One region of the Photobacterium japonica genome, then DNA from elsewhere that is predicted to be linked to it. Evidence: predicted binding sites of a transcription regulator. Region 1 holds the regulator's gene; each other region holds the start of a gene.
The links. Region 1 encodes CRP, which controls carbon source genes, mostly activating them, when cyclic AMP is high. Its sites were predicted from a motif close to TGTGANNNNNNTCACA; they were not measured.
Positions count from the first base shown of each region.

Region 2: the regulator CRP is predicted to act here: its motif matches at 2,258-2,273, upstream of nagE (N-acetylglucosamine-specific PTS transporter subunit IIBC).
Region 3: the regulator CRP is predicted to act here: its motif matches at 2,177-2,192, upstream of L4C36_RS02905 (NupC/NupG family nucleoside CNT transporter).

Region 1 is NZ_JAKJSN010000007.1:195,505-199,888, reverse strand. Features, by position in the region: gene L4C36_RS01445 (phosphoribulokinase) at 152-1,021, shown strand; gene L4C36_RS01440 (OsmC family protein) at 1,343-1,747, opposite strand; gene crp (cAMP-activated global transcriptional regulator CRP) at 2,021-2,653, shown strand; gene L4C36_RS01430 (hypothetical protein) at 2,831-3,019, shown strand; gene L4C36_RS01425 (DUF1338 domain-containing protein) at 3,096-3,914, opposite strand; gene astD (succinylglutamate-semialdehyde dehydrogenase) at 3,951-4,384, opposite strand, start outside.
Region 2 is NZ_JAKJSN010000031.1:9,524-13,907, forward strand. Features, by position in the region: gene L4C36_RS13230 (beta-N-acetylhexosaminidase) at 1-393, opposite strand, end outside; gene nagE (N-acetylglucosamine-specific PTS transporter subunit IIBC) at 648-2,138, opposite strand; gene nagB (glucosamine-6-phosphate deaminase) at 2,394-3,194, shown strand; gene nagA (N-acetylglucosamine-6-phosphate deacetylase) at 3,209-4,345, shown strand; gene nagC (DNA-binding transcriptional regulator NagC) at 4,348-4,384, shown strand, end outside.
Region 3 is NZ_JAKJSN010000009.1:141,384-145,767, forward strand. Features, by position in the region: gene glgX (glycogen debranching protein GlgX) at 1-1,118, shown strand, start outside; gene L4C36_RS02895 (DUF5363 family protein) at 1,164-1,337, shown strand; gene L4C36_RS02900 (TatD family hydrolase) at 1,321-2,118, shown strand; gene L4C36_RS02905 (NupC/NupG family nucleoside CNT transporter) at 2,337-3,626, shown strand; gene L4C36_RS02910 (XapX domain-containing protein) at 4,028-4,198, shown strand.

The sequences.
Region 1 (4,384 bases):
CCGCCCCCTTCGCATCGATATGCAAGATTGTGATGCCCGCCTCAAGGATGCTGGTTCGGTTAGCCCACCAGCATTTTTGACAATCTAACTTGCTATTATCCTGCCAGCCTGTTAATAACTCTTTCCGTTAATGTTAACGACAGGGTTTGTCATGTCAGCAAAACATCCGATCATAGCCGTCACGGGATCGTCGGGGGCCGGCACCTCCACCACCTCCGAAGCGTTTCGTAAAATGTTCAATATGATGAACATCAATGCCGCTTGGCTGGAGGGGGACAGCTTTCACCGCTTCACCCGCCCCGAGATGGATGTCGAGATCCGCAAAGCCAAAGAGCAAGGTCGCCATATCAGCTACTTTGGCCCGCAAGCCAATGACTTCCCGCTACTGGCCGATTTTTTCCGCCAATACGGCCTGGATGGTAGCGGCCAATACCGCCGTTATCTGCATACCTTCGATGAAGCCGTGCCTTATAACTTGATGCCCGGTACGTTCACCCCGTGGCAGTCATTGCCAGAAAATACCGATGTGTTGTTTTATGAAGGGTTACATGGCGGGGTGGTCGACGGTGACACCAATGCGGCACAGCATGTCGACTTATTGATAGGCATGGTGCCGATCGTGAACTTGGAGTGGATCCAAAAGATCGTCCGCGATACCCGCGATCGGGGTCATTCGCGTGAGGCGGTAATGGAATCGATTGTTCGCTCAATGGATGACTACCTCAATTACATCACCCCTCAGTTTTCTCGCACCCACATTAACTTTCAGCGCGTGCCGACGGTAGACACCTCTAACCCATTGAGCGCAAAAGCCATCCCCAGTTTGGATGAGAGTTTTGTGGTGATCCGCTTTCGTGGGATCAAGAAGGTCGATTTCCCTTATCTGCTGTCGATGATCCAAGGCTCCTTCATGTCACGCCATAACACGTTAGTCGTGCCCGGCGGCAAGATGAGTTTTGCGATGGAGCTGATCATGCGCCCCTTGATCCAACAGTTGATAGATACCGGGAAGATTGGGTAGGAAAAGCAGGGACGAAGAACAAGTTTGCGCGTTTATAGGGACGAGTGTCGAGTCAGAGCAAAAGCAACAAGAGACGAGTTTTCGAGTAGCGAGTGACGAGTAAGAGCGACTGTGGTCCTGTGGTCCTGTGGTCCTGTGGTCCTGTGGTCCTGTGGTCCTGTGGTCCTGTGGTCCTGTGGTCCTGTGGTCAAAATACCGCTTCTCATTCAAGATTCAAGTACTTCAGTTCTCGCTCTTACCATAGGGCCTTAGGGCCCAAGGACCGCTCTCGACCACCCTTGCTTTTCCGCACTTACTCGCCCCTCGTCCCTTCTTTCTGTCTTACGCTTCAATGATCTCGTACGAGTGAGTCATTTCTACGCCTTCACCCAACATCAAACACACTGAGCAGTATTTCTCTAACGAATCCGCCACGGTTTTTGCCACCAAGGTTTCATCCAACCCGTGGCCAGTCACCACAAAATGCAGATTGGCCGAGGTAAATAAACGCGGCGCTTGCTCACGACGTACCGCTTTGATCTGCGCTTCACAGGCGGTGATCGGCTGGCCCGCAGACGTTAACCCGCTCACCACATCCACCGAACTGCATCCCCCTGCTGCCATCAAAACCAGCTCCATCGGGCTGGGAGCTTTTTCGCCACCATTGCCGTCCATCACCACACTATGACCTGAATTTGACTGGCCTAAGAAGGTCATCCCTTCTACCCATTTAACGCGTGATTGCATTGCATTCTCCTTACTACTTTTGAGGGATTTGGGCACTATCTAACAACCGTGTGATCATGTGCACACTTATGGGTATAAAATGGCCGCGCCCGATAGATCAATATCAAGAAAAGCGTGCCGAAAAAAGATAAACTCTGAACTAATTATTCAGGTCAGCTTGCAGCCTTGCCGTTGACTGAATATCCTAAACGGCGAACTACATTATTGTTAGGCCCGGCCTCAAACGTATAGGGACGTCGTTGTTGGGCAACAAACGCAGAGGAAGTTAGTAATATGGTTCCAGGTAAACCTCAAACAGATCCAACTTTAGAGTGGTTTCTTTCCCATTGCCACATTCATAAGTACCCGTCAAAAAGCACGTTGATTCATGCGGGTGAAAAAGCTGAAACGCTCTATTACATCGTTAAAGGTTCTGTTGCTGTTCTCATCAAGGATGAAGAAGGCAAGGAAATGATCCTGTCTTACCTAAACCAAGGTGACTTCATTGGTGAGCTAGGTCTGTTTGAAGAAGGCCAAGAGCGTACCGCATGGGTACGTGCAAAGACCCCTTGTGAAGTGGCTGAGATTTCATTCAAGAAATTCCGTCAGCTGATCCAAGTCAATCCAGACATTTTGATGCGTCTGTCTGCACAGATGGCAAGTCGCCTACAAGTGACAAGCCAGAAAGTGGGCGACCTTGCGTTCTTGGACGTAACCGGCCGCATCGCGCAAACATTGCTGAACTTGGCGAAACAGCCAGATGCAATGACGCACCCAGACGGCATGCAGATCAAGATCACCCGCCAGGAAATTGGTCAGATCGTCGGTTGTTCTCGTGAAACCGTTGGCCGTATCTTGAAGATGCTGGAAGAGCAAAACCTGATTTCTGCTCACGGTAAAACGATTGTGGTGTACGGTACGCGCTAAACGTACGGATCACACCTATAAAAAAAGCCGCCATGTGCGGCTTTTTTTTGGCTTAATGTATCGCCACAGAGCATATTTGTTAGCGAGCTCACTCTTTTCCTTGTTTGCCACGTCCACACTTGATGCTACATTATGCATATCAAGGCACTCTGATTTCTATGGATGGAAATACACGCAATGGACATTGAACGTTTCTCCCAGCATCACACCACACTCTCAGCTGGCACCACCTTCCCACTGCCGACAACGGTAGAGCTCACCGGGTTTAGTGATGGACGATCTTTCTTGGAACAACAGGAGCTTCCCCGTTATGGTACCGCGCGTCCTGGGTTAGAGATTTCCCCCCTCGACAGCCGCCACCTGTAAATACGGCGACCACCGCACCGTGTAATGAACTCGCTATCGAACAGGGATGGCGCGGGGTGCTATATTTCTCGTATGGCTACGGCTCTCTGGCCATCACAGGCACATCAGTGCTTTCGAAGATCTTATCGGCTGACGCTTCCACAAACCCCGAATACAACGCTTCGCCCTCAGCGGTCGGATAACGTTTGGCAAACTCATAAAAGCCACCGGGAATGGTGTATACCCCATCGATAAAGCCTACATCGACCTGATCGGCCAAGGTCGCTGACTGCTCCAGCATCACCGCAGGCGACCCTTTCACTTCACCGCCTGACGCATTAATAGTAAACCCATTGTGTTGCAGCAGATGGTTCACTTCTGCCACCTCAGTAAATTGTTCAAGGTGATTAATGCTGACAGTAAAATGGTTCGCGCCAAAGCCGTGTGCGGCCAACCACCCCGCATATTCGCTTTCCGCATACAGCAACTCATAGGTGGCGTAGTCCAAATCCCAAACTCGCCCACCAAACAAGAACGACGGATCCCGCATCACCGATTCCGGCACCTGCTCAATCAAATCCCGTACGGTTTCTTGGAACAAAGCACTGAATTGCCCCACCATCAATTCACTGATGAACACTTTCGGCGCAAGGGGATTAGGGTGCTCAAAATGCTCGGCATAGAGCTTTTTCCCGTCAAAATGGTATTTCCCCATCGGCTTATACCCGATCGCAATGAAGGGCGCGGCAAGTCGGTCTAACCCGACTTTGGGTAAATTAAACGTCCGCAATGCGATGTGATCATTGTGCAGCGGCTCTTCTTCCGTCAGCAAGTCATGTACCTCTTGCGCCGACGGGCATAACCGCTGCACATAGTCTTGCCACAAATTATCAAACAATTGCACTACCCGTTCCATCTCATCCCCTCCTCACAAGGTGACATCACTCGCTGTCTATTCGCTGTCTATTTCGCGGTTTAGGTCGCTCCCCATGCCAGGGATCGGCTGGGCGGGCAACTCGGGGTGCGCCCCTTCCATCGATGCCATGGGATAGGCACAGTAATCGGCAGCATAATACGCACTCGGGCGTAAGTTACCCGATGCCCCCGGCCCACCGAACGGTGCATCGCCACTGGCACCGGTCAACGGTCGGTTACGGTTCACGATCCCAGCGCGAATATGATCGAGAAAATACGCCCATTCCGGATCGTCGGTCGAGATCAACCCGGCGGATAACCCAAAGCGGGTGGCATTGGCCAACGTCACGGCGTCTGCCAACGTGTCATAACGCACGACCTGCAACAAGGGACCAAAATACTCTTCATCCGGCAGCGCCACGACGGCAGTCACATCGATGATCGCAGGCGTCACGATCGCCCCTTGCCCGC
Region 2 (4,384 bases), on a different contig from region 1:
CGCCGCGAAGCCTTTGAACTTCTCGGTTGGCTCTAGGGTATGAAGGTCACCGGTAATGTGTGTGACTTTGAATTGATCATTCTGTACATCCAAAATCATACGGATGCTGTGGAAATAGATTTTCCAATCCGTATTGTCAACCGCTGGACCGTTGTTTGTCAGCGTCAGATTAATCACATCACACGATGCCCACTCAGCCTCTAGCTGGCGACATTCAAGGCCTTCATTGGCCCCGTGATTGGTGATGACTTTGTAGTTCACACCCAAGTTGGCCGCTAACGTATCAGCCACCTGCTGGTCCGTCATCACGGATGGACTTGGCGCGTTTGACGCACAGCCCGTTGCCACGAGGGCCACGACTGATGCCAATAAACTTAGCTTAAATGTTCTCACGAGTAACTCCTTTCCCGAATATCCTCAGCCAACATCAAAGATCTGTACTGAGGCAAAATAAAACATAAATAACAAACAAAACAATAATCTGAAACTGCAGACACAACTTATCGCCCTTTGATTCAAACAGCGTCTGAAAGGGGATAGCATTCCAATAAGAGTGTTGTAGTAACAGATGATTGTTCAGTCGAGGGGATCATCGGCCTTCGCGTGGAAGGCCGATGTATTACGATTAATTATTTAGCGTGAAATAATTAAGGCAGTTTTACTGAAGACAGGTCTTCTGATGGAGAGACTTTCTTCATTTCACCCGCTACGATTTCAGCCAGTGGGCCAAGAATCACCTGCAGATTGTTTGAACCTAGTTTAACCACACCCATCGCACCCAGTGCTTTCAGTGTTTTCTCGTCAGCTAGGCTGCTGTCTTTCAGAGTTAGACGTAGACGCGTGATACATGCATCAATGTTTTCTAGGTTAGATACGCCACCCAGAGCTTTGATGTATTGCTTCGCCAGTTCGCCCGTCTCTTTTGAGCCTTGAACGTCGCTCACTGTTTCGTCGTCATCTTCACGGCCAGGCGTCTTCAGGTTGAACTTCACAATCACCGTACGGAAGATGGTGTAGTAAAGACCGAAGAATACAAGACCTTGAACAATCAGCATGTACCAGTTAACCGCTAGTGGGTTACGCGTAGATAGAACCATATCTACTAGACCTGCCGAGAAACCGAAACCTGCAATCCACTGCATGCTTGCTGCGATGTAAACAGATAGACCTGCTAGCGCGGCGTGAAGCACGTATAGGCCAGGTGCTAGGAACATGAATGAGAATTCTAGTGGCTCAGTTACACCCGTGAAGAATGATGCGAAGCCCGCTGCGATCATGATAGAAGCAACTTTCTCTTTGTTCTCAGGCTTAGCGGTGTGGTAGATAGCCAATGCCGCACCTGGTAGACCGAACATCATGATTGGGAAGAAGCCCGCCTGGTACATACCTGTTACACCAACAGTTGCTGTACCTTCAGCGATAGACTTTGCGCCACCAAGGAAGTTAGGAATATCGTTAATGCCTGCTACATCGAACCAGAATACTGAGTTCAGTGCGTGGTGTAGACCGACAGGAATCAATAGACGGTTGAAGAATGCGTATAGACCCGCACCCATCTCGCCCATACCCTGGATGCCTTCACCGAATGTCACTAGGCCACCGTATACTGCAGGCCAGATGTACATCAGTACGAATGCAATGAAGATACCGGCGAAAGACATCATGATTGGTACTAGACGCTTACCAGAGAAGAATGATAGCGCCTTGTGCAGCTCAACGGTTGAGAAGCGGTTGTAAATTTCTGCAGCAACGATACCAACAAGGATACCGACAAACTGATTATTAATTTTACCGAATGCCGCAGGAACGTCTTTTAACTCGATACCTTGAATCTGTGAAACGGCACCTGGTGCTAGCAACGTGGTAACCACCAAGAAGCCAACAAAACCAGAAAGTGCAGCTGCACCGTCTTTGTCTTTTGACATACCGTACGCAACACCCACGGCGAAGAGTACAGACATGTTATCGATAATTGCCGCACCGGCTTTGATCAAAAAGGCTGCCAGTGCACTGTTTGCACCCCAACCTGTTGGATCGACCCAGTAGCCAATACCCATTAAAATTGCTGCTGCTGGTAGCGTTGCTACCGGCACCATCAGTGCTTTACCTACTTTTTGCATATATCCAAGAATGTTCACCCTATAGTTCCCCCTATGGTTTTCTTAGACGCGATGTGAGTTACTTTTTTTAGTTACTCGATTAAGTTATTTGCAGTTTAAGAAATTAATTTCGCCCCGCAAATTAAAAGGTCATCATTTGTGATCTTTATCACCTGTAAGGGCAATAAACAGGCGAATTTGCTAGCTCGATCATAAAACTTATTTTATTATCCAAAACAAAGGCGATAACACGCTAAGATTTTCCCGTATTTTAACTTGGAATGAGGTGTCACCGTGAGACTAATCCCACTCAATGAAGCTAAAGATGTAGGTTTGTGGTCTGCTCGCTATATTGCTGATCGTATTAATAAATTCGAGCCATCTGCCGAGCGTCCGTTCGTGCTAGGCTTGCCAACCGGTGGCACTCCGCTAGCAACCTACAAGCGCCTGATCGCGCTTTATCAAGCAGGTGAAGTAAGTTTCAAACACGTTGTGACTTTTAACATGGATGAGTACATCGGCATTCCTGCTGATCACCCAGAGTCATACCGCAGCTTCATGTACAACAACTTCTTCAATCACATTGATATTCAAGAAGAAAATATTAACCTTCTGAACGGTAATGCCGAAGATCACGCCACTGAATGCCAGCGCTACGAAGACAAAATTAAGTCTTACGGCCGCATCAATCTGTTCATGGGTGGCGTGGGTAACGATGGTCATATCGCATTCAACGAGCCAGCATCATCATTGGCTTCTCGTACGCGTATCAAAACGCTAACGGCTGATACGCGCATTGCGAACTCTCGCTTCTTCGATGGCGACATGAACCAAGTACCTAAGTACGCACTGACTATCGGTGTCGGTACACTGCTTGATTCTGAAGAGATCATGATCCTTGTAACAGGTCACAACAAAGCACAAGCGCTGGAAGCAGCGGTAGAAGGTTCTGTCAATCACCTATGGACAGTCTCTGCCCTACAACTTCACCCTAAATCACTGATCGTTTGTGATGAGCCTTCAACTCAAGAGCTCAAAGTGAAGACCGTTAAGTACTTCCAAGAACTTGAAGCTAACAATATTTCGCACCTGTAACGAAGGATTGATCCATGTACGCACTGACCAATTGCCGTATTTTTACCGGTAGCGATGTGCTGAATAACTACGCCGTCATCATTGACGGCGTAAACATTCATGCCGTCTGCCCTGTGGCAGAGCTACCTGCCGACATTGAAACACGTGACCTTGACGGTGCCAATCTGGTACCGGGCTTCATTGACCTACAGCTCAATGGCTGTGGTGGCGTGATGCTAAACGATGTAATCAATGCCGACACGATTCACACCATGCACCTGGCTAACCTGAAATCAGGTTGCACCAGCTTCCTGCCTACGCTGATCACCTCTTCTGACGAAGACATGAAAGCCGCGATTGTCGCACAGCGTGAGTACCAAGCGAAATACCAACATCATTCATTAGGTCTGCACCTTGAAGGTCCTTACCTAAACGTAATGAAAAAAGGCATTCACTCGGTTGATCACATCCGTCGTTCTGATGACACCATGATCAACACCATCTGTGAAAACGCTGATGTCGTGACAAAAGTGACACTGGCACCAGAGCTAAACCCACACGCACACATCGAGCAATTGGTTGAAGCGGGTATCGTGGTGTCTGCGGGCCACACGAACGCGACCTATGTAGAAGCACGTGCAGGCTTTGCTGCGGGTATCACGTTTACCACTCACCTATTCAATGCGATGACCCCCATTACAGGGCGTGAGCCGGGTATGGTGGGCGCGATTTATGATACGCCAGAGGTTTACACTGGGGTTATCGCGGACGGCTTCCATGTTGATTACGCCAACATCCGTATCGCTCAGCGCATAAAAGGTGACAAACTTATTTTGGTTACCGATGCAACTGCACCTGCAGGAGCGGACATGGATCACTTTATTTTTGTCGGTAAGAAAGTATATTACCGTGATGGTAAGTGTGTGGATGAAAATGGCACACTTGGTGGTTCGGCACTCACGATGATTGAAGCAGTTCAAAACAGTGTCGAACATGCAGGTATCGCCCTGGACGAAGCGATTCGTATGGCAACCCTTTATCCAGCTCGCGCCATTGGCGTGGACAAGACATTGGGAGCTATCAAAAAAGGCATGGTCGCTAACCTGGCTATTTTTGATCGTGACTACCATGTTCGGGCGACTGTTGTTAACGGCGAATACGAGCAAAATTAACTATGACTGGCGGACAAATTGGTAATGTAGATCTGGTAA
Region 3 (4,384 bases), on a different contig from region 1:
CGCTGCATTTTTGGGTCACGGAAATGCATGTGGATGGCTTCCGATTTGACTTAGCCTCCGTCTTATCCCGTGATAGCCAAGGCCATCCGATGCAAGAGCCGCCGTTACTGTGGTCCATCGACTCGGATCCCATCTTGTGTAATACCAAAATCATTGCCGAAGCGTGGGATGCCGCGGGCTTGTATCAAGTGGGCTCGTTTATTGGTGATCGCTGGAACGAGTGGAACGGCAAATACCGTGATGATGTGCGAGCGTTTTGGCGTGGCGACAGCGGGAGTGTCAGCCTTTTTGCCTCACGTTTGCTAGGCTCACCTGATATTTATTGTCGCCACCACCACACCCCGCACCGCTCCGTGAACTTTATTTGTGCCCATGATGGATTCACCCTGAATGATCTGGTCAGCTACGGTCAGAAGCATAACTTGGCCAATGGAGAGGCCAACCGCGATGGGGATAACCACAATATTTCCAGCAACTACGGGGTGGAAGGGCCGACCGACAACCATGATATTGAAGCCCTGCGTCATCGCCAGTGTAAGAACATGATGGCGACCCTCTTTTTGTCATTGGGCACCCCGATGATGAGTATGGGGGACGAAGTGCGTCGTACTCAGCAGGGCAACAATAACGCCTATTGTCAGGATAATCCTATTAGCTGGATGGACTGGACGCTGGTGGACAAGCATGCCGATTTGCTGCGGTTTGTGACCTTACTCAGTGAGATCCGCACCGCGGAACCCACCATCGACTGGAACATGCACATGTCGCTCAATGCGGTATTGGAAGATGTAAGCATTCGTTGGCACGGAGTACAGCCGGATCAGCCAGATTGGTCGGAACACTCACACTCGTTGGCGTTGACCGTGTACCATCCTATCACCCAAGACGAGCTGTACGTGGTGTGCAATGCGTACTGGGATCCACTGAACTTTACGTTGCCGAGCCGTGAAGGTAGTGAGTGGCACATGTTGATCAATACCGCCAAAGCGGCGCCACACGATATTTATCCGGTCGGCAAGGCGCCAATTTATCCGTATGATCGTGTGCTGGCCAGTGGCCGAAGTATGATTGTTATGGTGGCCAAGTCGACCCAAGATGTGCCAGCGAGGACATCGTGATCGTGGTCACAACAGGAAAGAACGAGGAATAGAGAAGAGCCCCCCATGATAGCTGTATTACGACGCGCCCTAGCGGCGTATGACCGTTGGTGTCGAGACATGGGATTAGCCCCAGAGCACCGGCGCAGTTGTGCGCCGGTGCGCTATGACGAGGACGATCCACGTCATCCGGCCCAGCGTGCTTTGCGTGCGACAAGGGGTAATGATGCTGATCGATAGCCATTGCCATTTCGACTTTGCACCGTTTTGTGACGATCCGGCGCAGTATTTGGCGGACGCGCGGCGCGTCGGGGTCGAAAAGTTGGTGATCCCTGCCGTGGGGGTGCGCAATTGGGCCGCGGTACAAGCCTTATCGGCGCAGTATGACGGGGTCTACTTTGCCTTAGGGTTGCACCCCTTCTTCAGTGCCGAGCATACGCCAGACGATGTTACCGCGCTGGCGGATGCACTGGCTGCTGACGCACTTTTGCGAGCACAATTGCGCAGCAAATGCGTTGCAGTCGGGGAATGTGGGCTAGACTTTGCCATTGCTGATGCCAATAAAGATCAACAGATGGCGTTATTGGACGCACAGCTCCAATTGGCGAATCAGTATCGCCTGCCTGTGATCTTGCATTGTCGCAACGCGTTTCCCGAATTGGTGCGTTTGTTGCGGCAACATACACCGGTTGCCGGTGGGGTCTATCACGCTTTTAGTGGGAGCTATCCACAAGCGAAACAGCTTCTTGATCTAGGTATCAATATTGGGGTGGGGGGTACGATAACCTATCCGCGCGCCAATAAGACACGTCAGACGATAGCGGCCTTGCCATTGACGGCGTTGTTACTGGAAACGGACGCGCCGGATATGCCTATTGCTGGCTATCAAGGGCAACCGAACCGACCAGACCGATTGGTGCATGTGTTGCATGAACTTGCAGCGATTCGAGGGGAAAGCGAACGAGATGTTGAGCATGTAGTTACCTTAACCACCGCTGAACTTTTTGGTATTCCGATGTGAACCAAGCTCACATAAAAAACGATTGCGTTAAACGATTGCGCAATCGTATCCTGCTTTTTGTGATCGGTCTCACGTTTGCGGTTTTGCTTTCACTTCATTTCCTTGCAAATTGTGAAGTCGGCATTATTTTATCCGGCGTAGCATGAGTATAATGCGCCGGACTCTTAATGAGCCGAATTGTCGAGACGCCAAACTTAACTTGAGGGATGCCATAAACTATGAGCGTGTTTATGAGCCTGGTTGGGATGGTAGTACTGCTACTGATTGCTGTACTTCTATCTGATAACCGTAAAGCTATTAATCTTCGTACTGTTGGTGGTGCATTTGCCATCCAATTTATTATTGGTGCATTTGTTCTTTATGTACCAGTCGGTCGTGACGTGCTATACGGCATGTCTCAAGGTGTTGCTAACGTTATCAACTATGGTAACGACGGTATCAACTTCTTGTTCGGCGGTTTAACGTCAGACAAAATGTTTGAACTGTTCGGCGGTGGCGGTTTCGTCTTTGCCTTACGTGTACTACCTGTCATCGTTTTCTTCTCTGCATTGATCAGCGTGCTGTACTACTTGGGCGTCATGCAGGTTGTCATCAACATTCTTGGTGGTGGTTTACGTAAAGTTCTGGGCACGTCTCACGCAGAATCTATGTCTGCAACAGCGAACATTTTCGTCGGTCAAACGGAAGCACCATTGGTGATTCGTCCGTTCGTACCGAAGATGACACAGTCTGAGCTGTTTGCCGTTATGTGTGGTGGTCTAGCCTCTGTAGCCGGTGGTGTATTGGCGGGTTATGCGTCAATGGGCGTACCGCTAGAGTACTTGATTGCCGCGTCATTCATGGCAGCACCGGGTGGTCTTCTCTTTGCTAAGATCATCAAGCCGGAAACTGAAACCCCTGTGACTCAGTTGGCAGACGACGCAACGTCTGGCGACGATAAGCCAGCAAACGTGATTGACGCAGCCGCAGCGGGTGCTTCTTCAGGTATGCAACTTGCGTTGAACGTTGGTGCGATGCTACTGGCATTCATCGGTTTGATTGCACTGGTTAACGGTATGTTGGGCGGCATCGGCGGTTGGTTCGGTATGCCTCACCTAACACTAGAATTGATTCTGGGTTACGTGTTCTCACCACTTGCATTCCTGATCGGTGTGCCTTGGTCAGAAGCAACAGTTGCAGGTTCATTCATCGGTCAGAAACTGGTTGTGAACGAATTCGTGGCTTACTTGAACTTTGCCCCTTACCTGAAAGATGCAGCGGATGGCGGTATGCTGGTTGCTGAAACAGGTGCGGCAATGTCTGATAAGACACAAGCTATCATCTCGTTCGCATTGTGTGGCTTCGCTAACCTATCATCAGTCGCTATCCTACTGGGTGGTCTGGGTGGTCTAGCACCAAGCCGTCGTCACGACATCGCACGCTTCGGTATGAAGGCAGTAGCAGCAGGTACATTGTCTAACCTGATGTCAGCGACAATCGCAGGTCTGTTCGTGACCCTATCGATGTAAGACTCGAATGTCTGAATCGCATTGAAAAACGCCGCTGTGGCTTCCACAGCGGCGTTTTTGTTTGTTTAGAGAAACGGGAAGCGAGATTCGAGTGTCGTGTCTTCGAGTTTCTAGTTCTTGTTTTTTCTCGACACTCGAAACCCGCTACTCGCCACGGATTCCCGCATTTCTCGTTCCTAGTCCCTCGTCCCTGCTTTTGCTTTATCTAGGTTCCAGGTTCTCGTCTCTCTTTCCCTGCTTCTCCCTGATCAACACATACGGTAAACATCCGCGATCTTGCGACCAAGATATGTCATAAAATCGATTGCGCTCCGGTTTCAGCCGTCCCCCTTTGCTAGCATTACATTCGTGGTTTAGGCGACTACACTTTCTGTGTGCAAAAGCAGACAGAGAGAGAAATCATGAGCGAAGTACTGTTGGCATTAGCGGCTGGCTTTATCGTAGGGATCTTGTTTTCAGCGCTTAAACTGCCTATTCCCGCCCCGCCGGTATTATCGGGGGTGATGGGTATTGTCGGGGTCTACGTTGGCGGGATTGCGTACCAGTGGATCGTCGAACGGTTTTTTACCTAGTGACGGCAGCGTTGTTTACTCCGGTGGCCAGTTTTTCGTTATGGAAACACATTGTCCACACTAGGAAACGCAACTTTCATGGTGAGGCCTAGGCTGCCTTGGTATGATTGACCGGTACCATCGAAATAAGATTTACGCTGTATTTGCCTTGCTTTGTCATTATGTTATGACCAGTGAGTGCAAGTG